Methylorubrum populi: one gene and its partner. The main gene of each other region encodes a partner of the protein of the gene in region 2 in a complex. Links are inferred from orthologs where the notes say so. Each region holds a gene or a part of one and is shown on either strand. Other genes may lie near its edges.

Region 1 (5,052 bases), 1.4 Mb from region 2 along the record:
TCGGGACTGGCCATCGTCGGCGGCGCCCTGCTGTGGCGGCGGCTGACCGCCCTCTCCACCGCACAGGAGGTCGTGTCCAAGGAGATCGGCGTATTGTCACAACGTCTGGTGAAGCTGGAGGCCGTCGCCGCCGCTCTCGTCCAGACACGGATGCAGGGCGCGAGCCCCGCGGAACCGTCGGCTCCGTCGAGCGACGGGGCGATCAAGGCTCTCGATGCGCGGCTCGTCTCAGGCATCGAGGAGGTGACCGCCGAGATCGGCATCCTCAGCGGGATCGTGCGCGAACTCGCGGCCGTGGTGTCCGCGCAGGACAGCGATATCGCCCGCCTGAAGGCACAGCCGCCCGAGGCGCCCCCACGTTCGCGCGCGGTGGAGACGATCCAAACGATCCAGCCGAGTCCGGCGCCCGCCGCGACCGTCCTGCCGGCCCCGGAACCGGTATCGACGCCGATGCGGCTCGTTCCGCGCACGACCCCTCCGGTTGCCCGCCCCTCCGATCCGTTCGTGACGGCCGGCGACGAGACAGCGCTGATCGACGCGTTCGACGGCGAGGGACTGGAAGTGTACCTGCAGCCGGTCGTCACCCTGCCGCAGCGCAAGGTCGTGGCCTACGAGGCCCTGGCGCGGCTCACGGTCGGCGACGCGGTCTACACGCCGGAAACCTTCCTGCCGGTACTGGAGCGCCACGGCCGCACTACGGCTCTCGACCGGCGCATGCTCCAGCGCGTCGCCACCATCGCGCGCCATCTCCAGGGGCGCGGCAGCCCCGCCTCGGTCAGCTACAGCCTCACGCCGCACTCGCTGTTCGAGCCCGGATTCCTGCGCTCCCTCGGCCGCCTCGTCAGCGAGGGGCCGGAACTCGCCGGTCGCGTGGTGATCGCCCTGCCGCAGGCGAGCTGGCGCAGCCTCGATGCCGAGCAGGCGGCCCTTCTGGCGGGGCTGCGCGGACGGATCGGCTTCGTGATGGATCGCCCGATCGACCTGCGCTTCGACCCGAACGCCCTGGCCGAGCGCGGCATCGCCCAGGTCAAGGTCGCCGCCGCGCTGCTGCTGCGCCCGCTCGACCGCGCGGCGATGCCCGACATCGCGCTGGAGGATCTGGTGGCCTCCCTCGGCCGCGTCGGCATCCGGCTGGTCGCGACGGGCGTCGAATCCGAGACCGAGGTGCCCGACCTCATCGATCTCGACGTGCCGCTGGCGCAGGGCGGCGTGTTCGCCGCGCCCCGCGCGGTGCGGGCAGAAGTGCTCTCGGCCTCACCCGATGCGGCGCCGCCTCCGCCGCCGCCCTCGCCCGATCCGCCCCCCAGCCCGCCGCCGCAGCGCCGCCCCTTCCGGGACTTCCTGCGCCGAGCTGGATGAGTTCAATGGATGGTCGTCTCAGGCGGACGACGTCGGTGAGGCAGCGGTCAGGCCCCGGCGGCCTCGCGCTCAAGCCGCTTGCGCAGGCGCGTGGCACCGTAGACCTGCGCGAGGCGCTGGCGCGCCGCGGAGATCGGAGGCGCCTCGCGCTCGGCGCGGGCGGCGGCGATCACCAGCAGTGTCGTCGCGATGGAATGGTGCAGCTGCCCCTGTGCGCGGACGCGGTCGAGGGCATCACCGGATGCGCGATCCGGCGGCAGATCGAAATTCGCCATGGTCCAGCCCCTGCGGCGGTCCCGATACGGGTTCCGCCTCCTTCATCGGGGAGGACCTTGACAGTTTTTCGCAGGCGCGATGTTCGGATCAAGGCAGCTTGGCCGTAAGCGCAAGACGGTTTCCGCCTTCGCCCCAAGCTCGGGTTCAGACGTCCAATGGCTGAGCCCACCCGGCTCCGCGCCGCTCCGGCGAAGGCCGGATCAGGCGAACAGCGCGTCGATCGCGTCCTGCGCCGTTGCCGGTCCGCCCATCTGCGGGCCGTTGAGCAGCAGCGACTCGTTCCGCTTGCGACGGTCGGCTTCCGTCTCGTCGATGCCGGCAGCGTCGCGGGCCTTCACCGCGGCGCTGAAGCGGGCGAGCCGGCCCTCGAGCTGGCTCATCGCCTCCGCCACCTTGGCGATGCGCTGTCCGGTGATGTCCTGGAACGTGCACGCCTCGAAGATGTCGTAGATCTTCGCCTCGACCGCGTCGCGGTAGCCCTTTCCGTCGGGCAGCGCCAGGATGGCTTCGGCCGTGTTCATGATCGAGTTGGTCGCGCCCGCGGTCGCCGCCACCACCTCGCTCAGCTCCTCGTGGACCATCGGCAGACGGTCGCGCGTCAACTCGTTGGCCCGGAGGAGCGCGATCGCGTCCCGCAAGCTGGCGATGTAGTCGGCGATGTCGAGGAGTTCCTTCACCATGGCCGAGGGATTTGAATTCTGCGACCGGCCGTCGCGTGCCGTGAGCGTCATTCTCATGGTCGATCTCTTGGGCGATGACTCGCGACGTTCTGTTTTCGACCCGCTCGAGGCCGGCCGCCGCGGGGGCGACCGTTCATCCGGCGTGCGGCCCGGCGACACCATATTCGGGGCCGGCGCACGCCACGTCCTCGTGCCACTCCCGTCCGCCGACCCGTTTCCTGTGTGTCAGAGGAGACCTCGTCGGCGGCTCGAGCGATCAGGCTCCGCAGACCGCCTCGATCTTCGACTTCAGGGTCGCGGCGTTGAAGGGCTTGACGATGTAGTTGTTCACGCCGGCCTTCTTGGCGGCGATGACGTTCTCGGTCTTCGACTCGGCGGTGACCATGATAAACGGCGTGGTGCGCAGGCCCTCGTCGGCGCGGACATGGCGCAGAAGCTCGTAGCCGGTCATCGGCTCCATGTTCCAATCCGAGATGACGAGGCCGTACTTGCGGCCCTTCAGGCGCGCGAGAGCGGCGGTACCGTCGGAGGCATCATCCACATCCTCGAAGCCGAGCTGCTTGAGGAGGTTGCGGATGATGCGCACCATGGTCTGGTAGTCGTCGACCACCAGGATAGGCATGCTGAGGTCGAGGGCCATATGACGTGTGCTCCGTGTGTCCCTGATCGTTACTGGCGGCGCGCGGCCCTCTCGAGCGATCAACGTCGCATCGACGCGTGCGAGCGGAGCTGCCTTCCGTCCGACGAACAATAGACGGCCCGCATTGCGAAGCGGTTAATCCGGGCTCCCGTCCGATTCGCTTGACCGGGCAGACTGATTTCGCCAAGTCTCCGGCCCCGCGCGGTGGGGGCGAACCGCAACGGCCGCACCGGTGCCCTCCGTCGAGATGTCCGTCTCGATTGACCCGTCAGACCCGACAAAACACATCCGATCGCAGGAGCCGATGCCCTCAGGCGACGAGAACGCCGTGCCGTCCGCCGGGACCGGCCTTCCCCCGAAGCGCTTCACGGTCTGCCGTGAGGACGACCCTGTGCCGCCGGCCCTCGCCGGTGCCGTCGCCGCGCTCGGCAATTTCGACGGCGTGCATCGCGGCCACCGGACGCTGATCGCGACGGTGCGTGAGGAGGCCGGATCGCGTCCCGCCGCCGTGCTGACCTTCGAGCCGCATCCACGCGCCTTCTTCGCGCCCGACCAGCCGATGTTCCGGCTCACCGGCCCGCGGGCCAAGGAAATCGTCTTCGCGCGGCTCGGGCTCGACGGCCTAATCGTCCGGCGCTTCGACGCGCGTCTCGCCGGCACCGGCGCGCGCGACTTCGTGGAGGGCTGGCTGCGCGACGAGCTCGGCCTGTCCGGCGTCGTGATCGGCCACGACTTCCATTTCGGCCGTGGGCGGGAGGGCTCGCCCGGGATCCTCGCCGAACTCTGCGCCGAGGCCGGCCTGTCCTGCCGCATCGTTCCGGCGGTGTCGGCCGAACCCGGCGACGCGCCGATCTCCTCGAGCGCGATCCGCGCCGCCCTCGCCGCCGGCGACGTCGCGCGCGCCAACGATCTTCTCGGCTATCGCTGGTTCGTGCTGGCGCCGGTGCGTCACGGCGACAAGCGCGGACGCACCCTCGGCTACCCCACCGCCAACCTCGCCCTCGATGCCTGCGGACTGGCCCACGGCATCTACGCGGTGCGGGTGCGCCTCGCCGACGGCAGCCTCCATGACGGCGTGGCGAGCTACGGCCGCCGCCCGACCTTCGACGACGGAGCGCCGCTCCTCGAAGTGCACCTGTTCGACTTCAAGGGCGACCTCTACGGACAGGAAGTCGCCGTCGAGCTGCTGGCCTATCTGCGCGGCGAAGAGAGGTTTTCGAGCGCAGAGGCGCTGATCGCACAGATGGATGTCGATTCGGCCCGAGCCCGGGCCGCGATCCAAACGGATCGCGTGCCGTCGATGCTGGGCTGACCACGGTTGCGGCCTCCCTGCTCGAAGGGAGGCGCGACCTGGGTGACGCCCCCGATACGGCGCCGGGCTCGCCCGATGCTCTCAGAGCATGCTCGGGAGGATCCGGTCCGGCGGGCGGTGGCCATCCATGAAGGTCTTGATGTTGATGATGACCTTCTCGCCCATGTCGGTGCGGCTCTCGTGGGTCGCCGAGCCCATATGCGGCAGGAGCACAACCTTGCCGGTACGGGCGAGCCGCACGAGGCGCGGGCTCACCGCCGGCTCCTGCTCGAACACGTCGAGGCCGGCCGCCGAGATCTCGCCGCCCTCGATCAGGCGCGCGAGCGCGTTCTCGTCGATCACCTCGCCGCGGGCGGTGTTGACGACGATCGCCTCGGGCTTGAGCAGCTTGAGGCGGCGGGCCGAGAGCAGGTGGTAGGTTGCCGGCGTGTGCGGACAGTTGACCGAAACGATGTCCACCCGCGCCAGCATCTGGTCGAGGGATTCCCAGTAGGTCGCATCGAGCGATTCCTCGATATGCGTCGGGACCCGGCGGCGGTTGTGATAGTGGATCGACAGGCCGAACGCCTTGGCCCGGCGGGCGAGCGCCTGGCCGATCCGGCCCATGCCGACGATGCCGAGGCGCTTGCCCGTGATGCGCCGGCCGAGCATCCAGGTCGGCGACCAGCCCGTCGTCCAATCATCGTCGGGGATGATGCGCGCGCCCTCCGCGATCCGGCGGGCCACCGCCAGGATCAGCGCCATGGTCATGTCGGCGGTGTCCTCGGTCAGAACGCCCGGCGTGT
Region 2 (5,558 bases):
GGGGGGACTCGTTTCCGCGGAGCGAGAGGGGGCGGGGACCTCGCGGTCCCCGAGGATCAAGAAGGCCCGGGGAGGGATCAGGCGGCTTCGGAGGAGCGCGTCGCGAAACCGACCTGGTCGAGCTTGGCGATCATGATCTCCCGGTCGAAGGGCTTCATGATGTACTCGTCGGCGCCCGCATGCAGGGCCCGGGCGATGGCGCCGACGTCGTTCTCGGTGGTGCAGAACAGGACCTTGGGCCGGTCGCCGAGGGGCGCCTGCCGCAGGTGCCGCAGCACCTCGTAGCCGTCCATGTTCGGCATGTTCCAGTCGAGCAGGATCACCGTCGGCATCGCCTCCGCGCACATGGCCAGAGCGGTGGCGCCGTCCTCGGTGTCGCGGACGGTGAAGTCGAGGGTCTCGAGGATGCGGCGGGCAACCTTGCGGATCACCGCCGAGTCATCGACGATCAGGGCCGTCTTCGCCACGTCCTTGGTCGCGCTTTTGGTCGGGTTCTGGGCCGAGCTGGTCATCATGGGCGCATCCCTCTCGGCTTCAGGCAACCTGCGACTCGCGGGCGTCGCCGAAGGCGAGCAGCGCATCGACGTCGAGGATGACGAGAAGGCGTCCGTCGAGGCGGTGGACGCCCAGCGAGATATCGCGCCAGCGCGCATCGAGGTTGATCGGAACCGGCTCCTGCGTGTCGGCGCCGAGCTTCAGCACCTCGCCGACGCCGTCGACGATGAGGGCGAAGGTTTCGCCGGACTGCTCCAGGCCGATCGCCATCTCGGCCGCGCCCGCCTCGCGCCCCGGAATGCCGAGGCGGCGGCGCAGGCACAGGGCCGTCACGACCCGCCCGCGCAGGTTCAGGAGGCCGACGATCTCCTTGGGCGCCAGCGGCACCGGGGTGATGCCGGCGGGCACGAACACGTCGTGCACCCGGTCGATGGTGAGCCCGAACATGGTCTCGCCGACGAAGACGGTGACGTAGTCGGTGGTGTCGGTGGGAACGGCGTTGCCGTTGGCGGCCTGCATGGCGGCGTGTCCTCTTCCGGTCCGTTCTGGTCTCAGGCCGCGGCGCGGGCGGCGGGTTCGGCGGCGGCCTCGCCGATCTCGGCGAGGGCCGCGAGCAGGCCGCTGCGGTCGAACTTGGCGACGAGGTCGCTGATCGCGAGGCGGCGTGCCTGCTCGATGGCGTCGGCAGCGACCGTGCCGGTCAGTGCCACCACCGGCATCTCGGCCAGCCGTCCGCCGCTCTTGCGCATGGCGGCCACGAGGTCGAAGCCGCTGCGGCCGGGCATGTCGAGATCGCTGACCACGAGGTCGATGCCGGCATTGCCCTTGAGCAGGCCCATCGCCTCGTCGGCGGAGGCGGCGGTCGTCACGCCGTAGCCCGCCGCCTTGAGCACGGGGGTGAGCATGTCGCGGAAGAAGGCCGAGTCGTCCACGAGCAGGAGCGAGGGCGCCTTCACCACCGTCTTGCGCGGGCCGCGCGCCCAGTCGTCGTAGGCGAGCGGCAGGAAGTGGGCGATGTTGATGATGTCGGTTGCCCGGCCCCGCAGCACCGCCGAGCCGATCAGGTCGGAGCGGTCGGCCGAGATCTCGATGTCGAGGCGCTCCTCGACGATGTCGACGATTTCGTCGACCACGAGGCCCATCGCCCGGTCGCCGTCGGAGAACACGACGAGCGCCTGGTTGCCCTCGGAGCGGATCACGATGCCCGGATCAGCCGGCACCAGCGGCATCAGACGGCCGCGGTACTGGATCAGCGGGCGCCCGCCGAGATGCTCGATCTTCGAGGCGTCAATCTCCTCGAGGCGGGTGACGAGGGAGAGCGGCACCGCCTTGAAGCCGCCCGCGCCGCCCTTGAACACGAGGAGCGTCGCCTTGGCATCGCCGGCCTCGGTCTCCTCGACCTCGGTCTCCGTCGCGGCGCCGGACTGCGCGCTCTGGCCGACCAGCTTGGCCACGCCGTTGGGGTCGACGATCAGCACAACGGCGCCGTCGCCGAGGATCGTGTTGCCGGCAAAGAGCGGGATGTGGCGCAGTTTGGACGACATCGGCTTCACGACGATCTCTTCCGTGTGGAAGACCTCGTCCACGAGGACGCCGAAGCGCTGCCGCCCGACCTGGGCCACCACCACGAAGCCGGACTCGACGAGTTCGCCCTCCTCGACAGTCGCCTGCCCACGCATCAGCCCGTCGAGGGTGACGATCGGCAGGAGCCGCTCGCGCAGCCGCAGCACCGGCGCGCCGTGGATGCGCTCGATCGAGTTCGCGCTCTTGTTCTCGCCCTTGGGGTCGACCCGGACCAGTTCGAGCACCGCGATCTGCGGCACGGCGTAGCGCTGCTCGCCGGCCTTGACGATCAGCGCCGAGACGATGGCGAGCGTCAGCGGGATCTTGATGGTGAAGGTCGTACCCTTGCCGAGCTCCGTGGCGATGTCGACCACGCCGCCGATGGTCTCGATGTTGGTCTTGACCACGTCCATGCCGACGCCGCGGCCGGAGACCGAGGTGATCGCCTTGGCGGTGGAGAAGCCGGCGTGGAAGATGAACTTCGCGACCTGCGCGTCGGTCATCCGCTCGATGTCGGCGGCGGGCGCGAAGTTGCGCTCGATCGCCTTCTTGCGGATCGCGGCGAGGTCGAGGCCCTTGCCGTCATCGGCGATCTCGATCGTGATCGTGCCGCCCTCGTGATAGGCCGAGAGGCGGATCGAGCCGCGGGCCGGCTTGCCGGCCTTGATGCGCTCGTTGGTGGACTCGATGCCGTGATCGGCCGAGTTGCGCACCATGTGGGTCAGCGGGTCCTTGATGACGTCGAGGACCTGCCGGTCGAGTTCGGTCTCGGCGCCCGACATCACGAGGTCGATGCCCTTGCCGAGTTCGGCCGAGAGGTCGCGCACGACGCGGGGCAGCTTCTGCCACGCGTTGCCGATCGGCTGCATGCGCGTCTTCATCACGCCTTCCTGCAGCTCGGCGGTGACGTGGCTGAGACGCTGCAGCGGGACCTTGTAGCCGGAATCCTCGTGACGGCGGGCGATCTCGAGGAGCTGGTTGCGGGTCAGCACCAGCTCCGAGACCATCGTCATCAGGTGCTCGATGGTGTCGACGTTCACGCGGATCGTCTGCACCTTGGCGGCCACGGCGCTCTCGCCGCCCTCCGCGGCGGCCGCCGAGGGCGTGGCGGCGGGACGCTCGGCGGCCTGGACGGGCGCTGCCGGCTCGGGCGCGCTCTCGAAGGCAGGCGCGGGCGCTTCGACGACCGGCGCGGGCGCTTCGGCCACCGGCGCGGCGGAGAAGTCATCGGGGCCGGGCGCCTCCATGAAGGCGCGCTCCAGCTCCTCCAGCGAGACTTCACCGGGCTTGAGTTCCCGCTCGACGATCGGCGGCAGTTCGGGCAGGGGCGGCGGAGCGGCGACGGGGCTGGGGGCGGGGGCCTCCTCGGAGGCCATCTGCTCGAGGGCGCCGATCAGGTCGGCATCGGCCCCGGCGGGCTCGGAGCCGGTGGCTTCGAGGTCGGCGAGGATCGCCTTGAGGCGGTCGAGGGTGGCGAGGATCAGCGTGACCGAGGCGCCGCTGACGGGATACCCGTCGCGGAAGCGCCCCATCAGGGTCTCCGCGGCGTGGGCCAGCGCTTCCAGCCGCGGCAGGCCGAGGAAGCCGCAGGTGCCCTTGATGGTGTGGACGAGCCGGAAGATGTTGCGCAGGATCTGCTGGTTGTTGGGGTCCTGCTCGAAACGGACAAGCTCCGCATCGACCGTGTCCAGATGCTCGGCGCTCTCGACCAGAAACTCGCGAAGCAGATCGTCCATGGGGGGTACTCGTCTACGCGCACTAAGGGACGTGCGACGAGCACTCTCGCCTTGGAAAGTTAGTGAAGCGTTGAAGGCGGGCCCGGCTTCACAATTGTTTTTAGGAAGAAACGGGAAGAATTTGAGCGCAGGCGCCCGCTTCCCGGCGTGGGGCCTCCGGTGTGAGATCCCGGGCGTGAGATCCCTGGTCTGAGACCGCAGCCGCGCGCCTCAGGCGAGCTGCGTGTCCGGCGGGGCGCTGTCGGAGGGACGGTCGTTCTCGAGGCTCGGGGCCGGGGCGCCCGGCAGCCCCACCGCGGCCTCGGTGGGCGCGGCGGTGACCGTCACCTCGTCGCCCTGGATCGCGAACCGCACGTCCATTGCCGCCGCGCGCGCGACGAGGCCGGCATAGAAGGGCAGGATGCCGTGGGCATCGACGCTGCCGCCCTCGGGCGTGCCGGCGATCAGCGCCTCGACATGGGGCGGGATGCGCGCGTGGCTGCCCTTGGCGCGCAGGACGAAGCGTGGGGCGTCGCCGTCGCCGGTCACCGCCACGTCGATCACGCCGCCGCGGGGAATCGCGCTCGAGGCGATCACCACGAGGTTGAGCAGGAGCTTGACCTTGTTCTTCGGAAACAGGGCCTGGGGCGCGCTCCAGGTGATCTGCGTCTTCTCGTCGGCGAACATCGCCCGCGACACCTTCTCGGCGTCGGCCAGATCGATCGAGGCGCCGGCCGAGCCCGCCGCGCCGAAGGCGATGCGGGCGAACTGCACGCGGGCCGAGGCAGTGCGCGCGCTCTTGCGGATCAGTTCGAGCGCGAATTCGCGCATCGAGGGATCGTTGTCGTCCTCGAGCACTTCGAGGCCGTTCACGATCGCGCCGATCGGGCTGATCACGTCGTGGCACACGCGCGAGCACAGCAGGGCCGAGAGGTCGAGGGCGTCGAGGGTGAGGCTGCTGGTACCGCTCATACTACCGCTCATGGCGCGCTCCGTTCCCGGCTGTCGAAAGAGGTGTCGCAAACAGGTGTCGCGAAGTGCCGCCGGCCGGTCGGACAGCCCGCCCCCCGGATGCGGCGGGCACCGGATCCGGCTAGCGAATAGTCACCGGCGGCCGCTTTGGAAAGCCGCGCCCACCGATCCGTCCTCGCCGCCGGTCCCGAGCGTCGGCGCGGATGTCCCGAATCCGCCGCAACCTGAGGGCATGGAATCCGGCTCACGCAGGCTTGCGTACCCAATTCGGACACATGTCGGATCGACAAGTCCCGTTCGTTCATTGATGACATTGCGATGACTGCCCCCGCCTCCCTTCCGGCCGCCCCGTCGACGGTCCTGACGGCTCCCGTTCCGGCCTCGCTGCGCGACGCCATCGCGGACCGGCTCGCCGGGATCGCCTGCGAGGCCGGGCGCATCCTGCGGGGCTATCACGGCGGCGACTGCCCGCACGTGATCAAGCCGGACGGCTCGCCCGCGAGCCTCGCCGACACCCGCTCCGAGGAGCTGATCGTCGCCGCGCTGGCGCAGGCCTTTCCCGGCATTCCGGTGATCGCCGAGGAGACCTCCTGCACCGCGCGGCCCGCACCCCTGTTCTTCCTCGTCGATCCCCTCGACGGCACCCGCGACTTCCTGGCCGGCAACGAGCAGTACTGCGTCAATATCGGCCTGATTCAGGGGGACCGCCCGATCGCCGCCGCGCTGGCGGCGCCGGGCCTCGGCCGGGTCTGGGCGGCGGGCACCACCGCCCGCGAGGCGCCGATCCGCGAGGGCCGGCCGGGTGAATTCCGG

What was found. The genes of interacting proteins can lie anywhere in the genome.
Region 1: the proteins of MPPM_RS09020 (region 2) and MPPM_RS02570 are in contact, whole or in part, in a solved structure (PDB 1A0O), measured with the Escherichia coli proteins. The link is inferred for Methylorubrum populi from one-to-one orthologs.

The regions. Positions count from the first base shown.
Region 1 is NZ_AP014809.1:562,593-567,644, forward strand. Bases 1,264-4,080 are described here. They hold MPPM_RS02570 (response regulator), read right to left. Parts: upstream 2,956-4,080; coding sequence 2,572-2,955; downstream 1,264-2,571. Other genes in these bases: MPPM_RS02555 (EAL domain-containing protein), read left to right, coding at 1,264-1,359; MPPM_RS02560 (hypothetical protein), read right to left, coding at 1,407-1,634; MPPM_RS02565 (protein phosphatase CheZ), read right to left, coding at 1,836-2,372; MPPM_RS02575 (bifunctional riboflavin kinase/FAD synthetase), read left to right, coding at 3,260-4,080. Also shown: more of MPPM_RS02555, read left to right, coding at 1-1,263; more of MPPM_RS02575, read left to right, coding at 4,081-4,267; MPPM_RS02580 (2-hydroxyacid dehydrogenase), read right to left, coding at 4,349-5,052. UniProt on the Escherichia coli protein: Involved in the transmission of sensory signals from the chemoreceptors to the flagellar motors.
Region 2 is NZ_AP014809.1:1,962,683-1,968,240, forward strand. The notes cover bases 847-4,169. They hold MPPM_RS09020 (hybrid sensor histidine kinase/response regulator), read right to left. Parts: upstream 3,795-4,169; coding sequence 1,047-3,794; downstream 847-1,046. Other genes in these bases: MPPM_RS09015 (chemotaxis protein CheW), read right to left, coding at 847-1,014; chpT (histidine phosphotransferase ChpT), read right to left, coding at 4,005-4,169. Outside these bases: MPPM_RS09010 (response regulator), read right to left, coding at 78-515; more of MPPM_RS09015, read right to left, coding at 535-846; more of chpT, read right to left, coding at 4,170-4,745; MPPM_RS09030 (3'(2'),5'-bisphosphate nucleotidase CysQ family protein), read left to right, coding at 5,064-5,558. UniProt on the Escherichia coli protein: Involved in the transmission of sensory signals from the chemoreceptors to the flagellar motors. CheA is autophosphorylated; it can transfer its phosphate group to either CheB or CheY.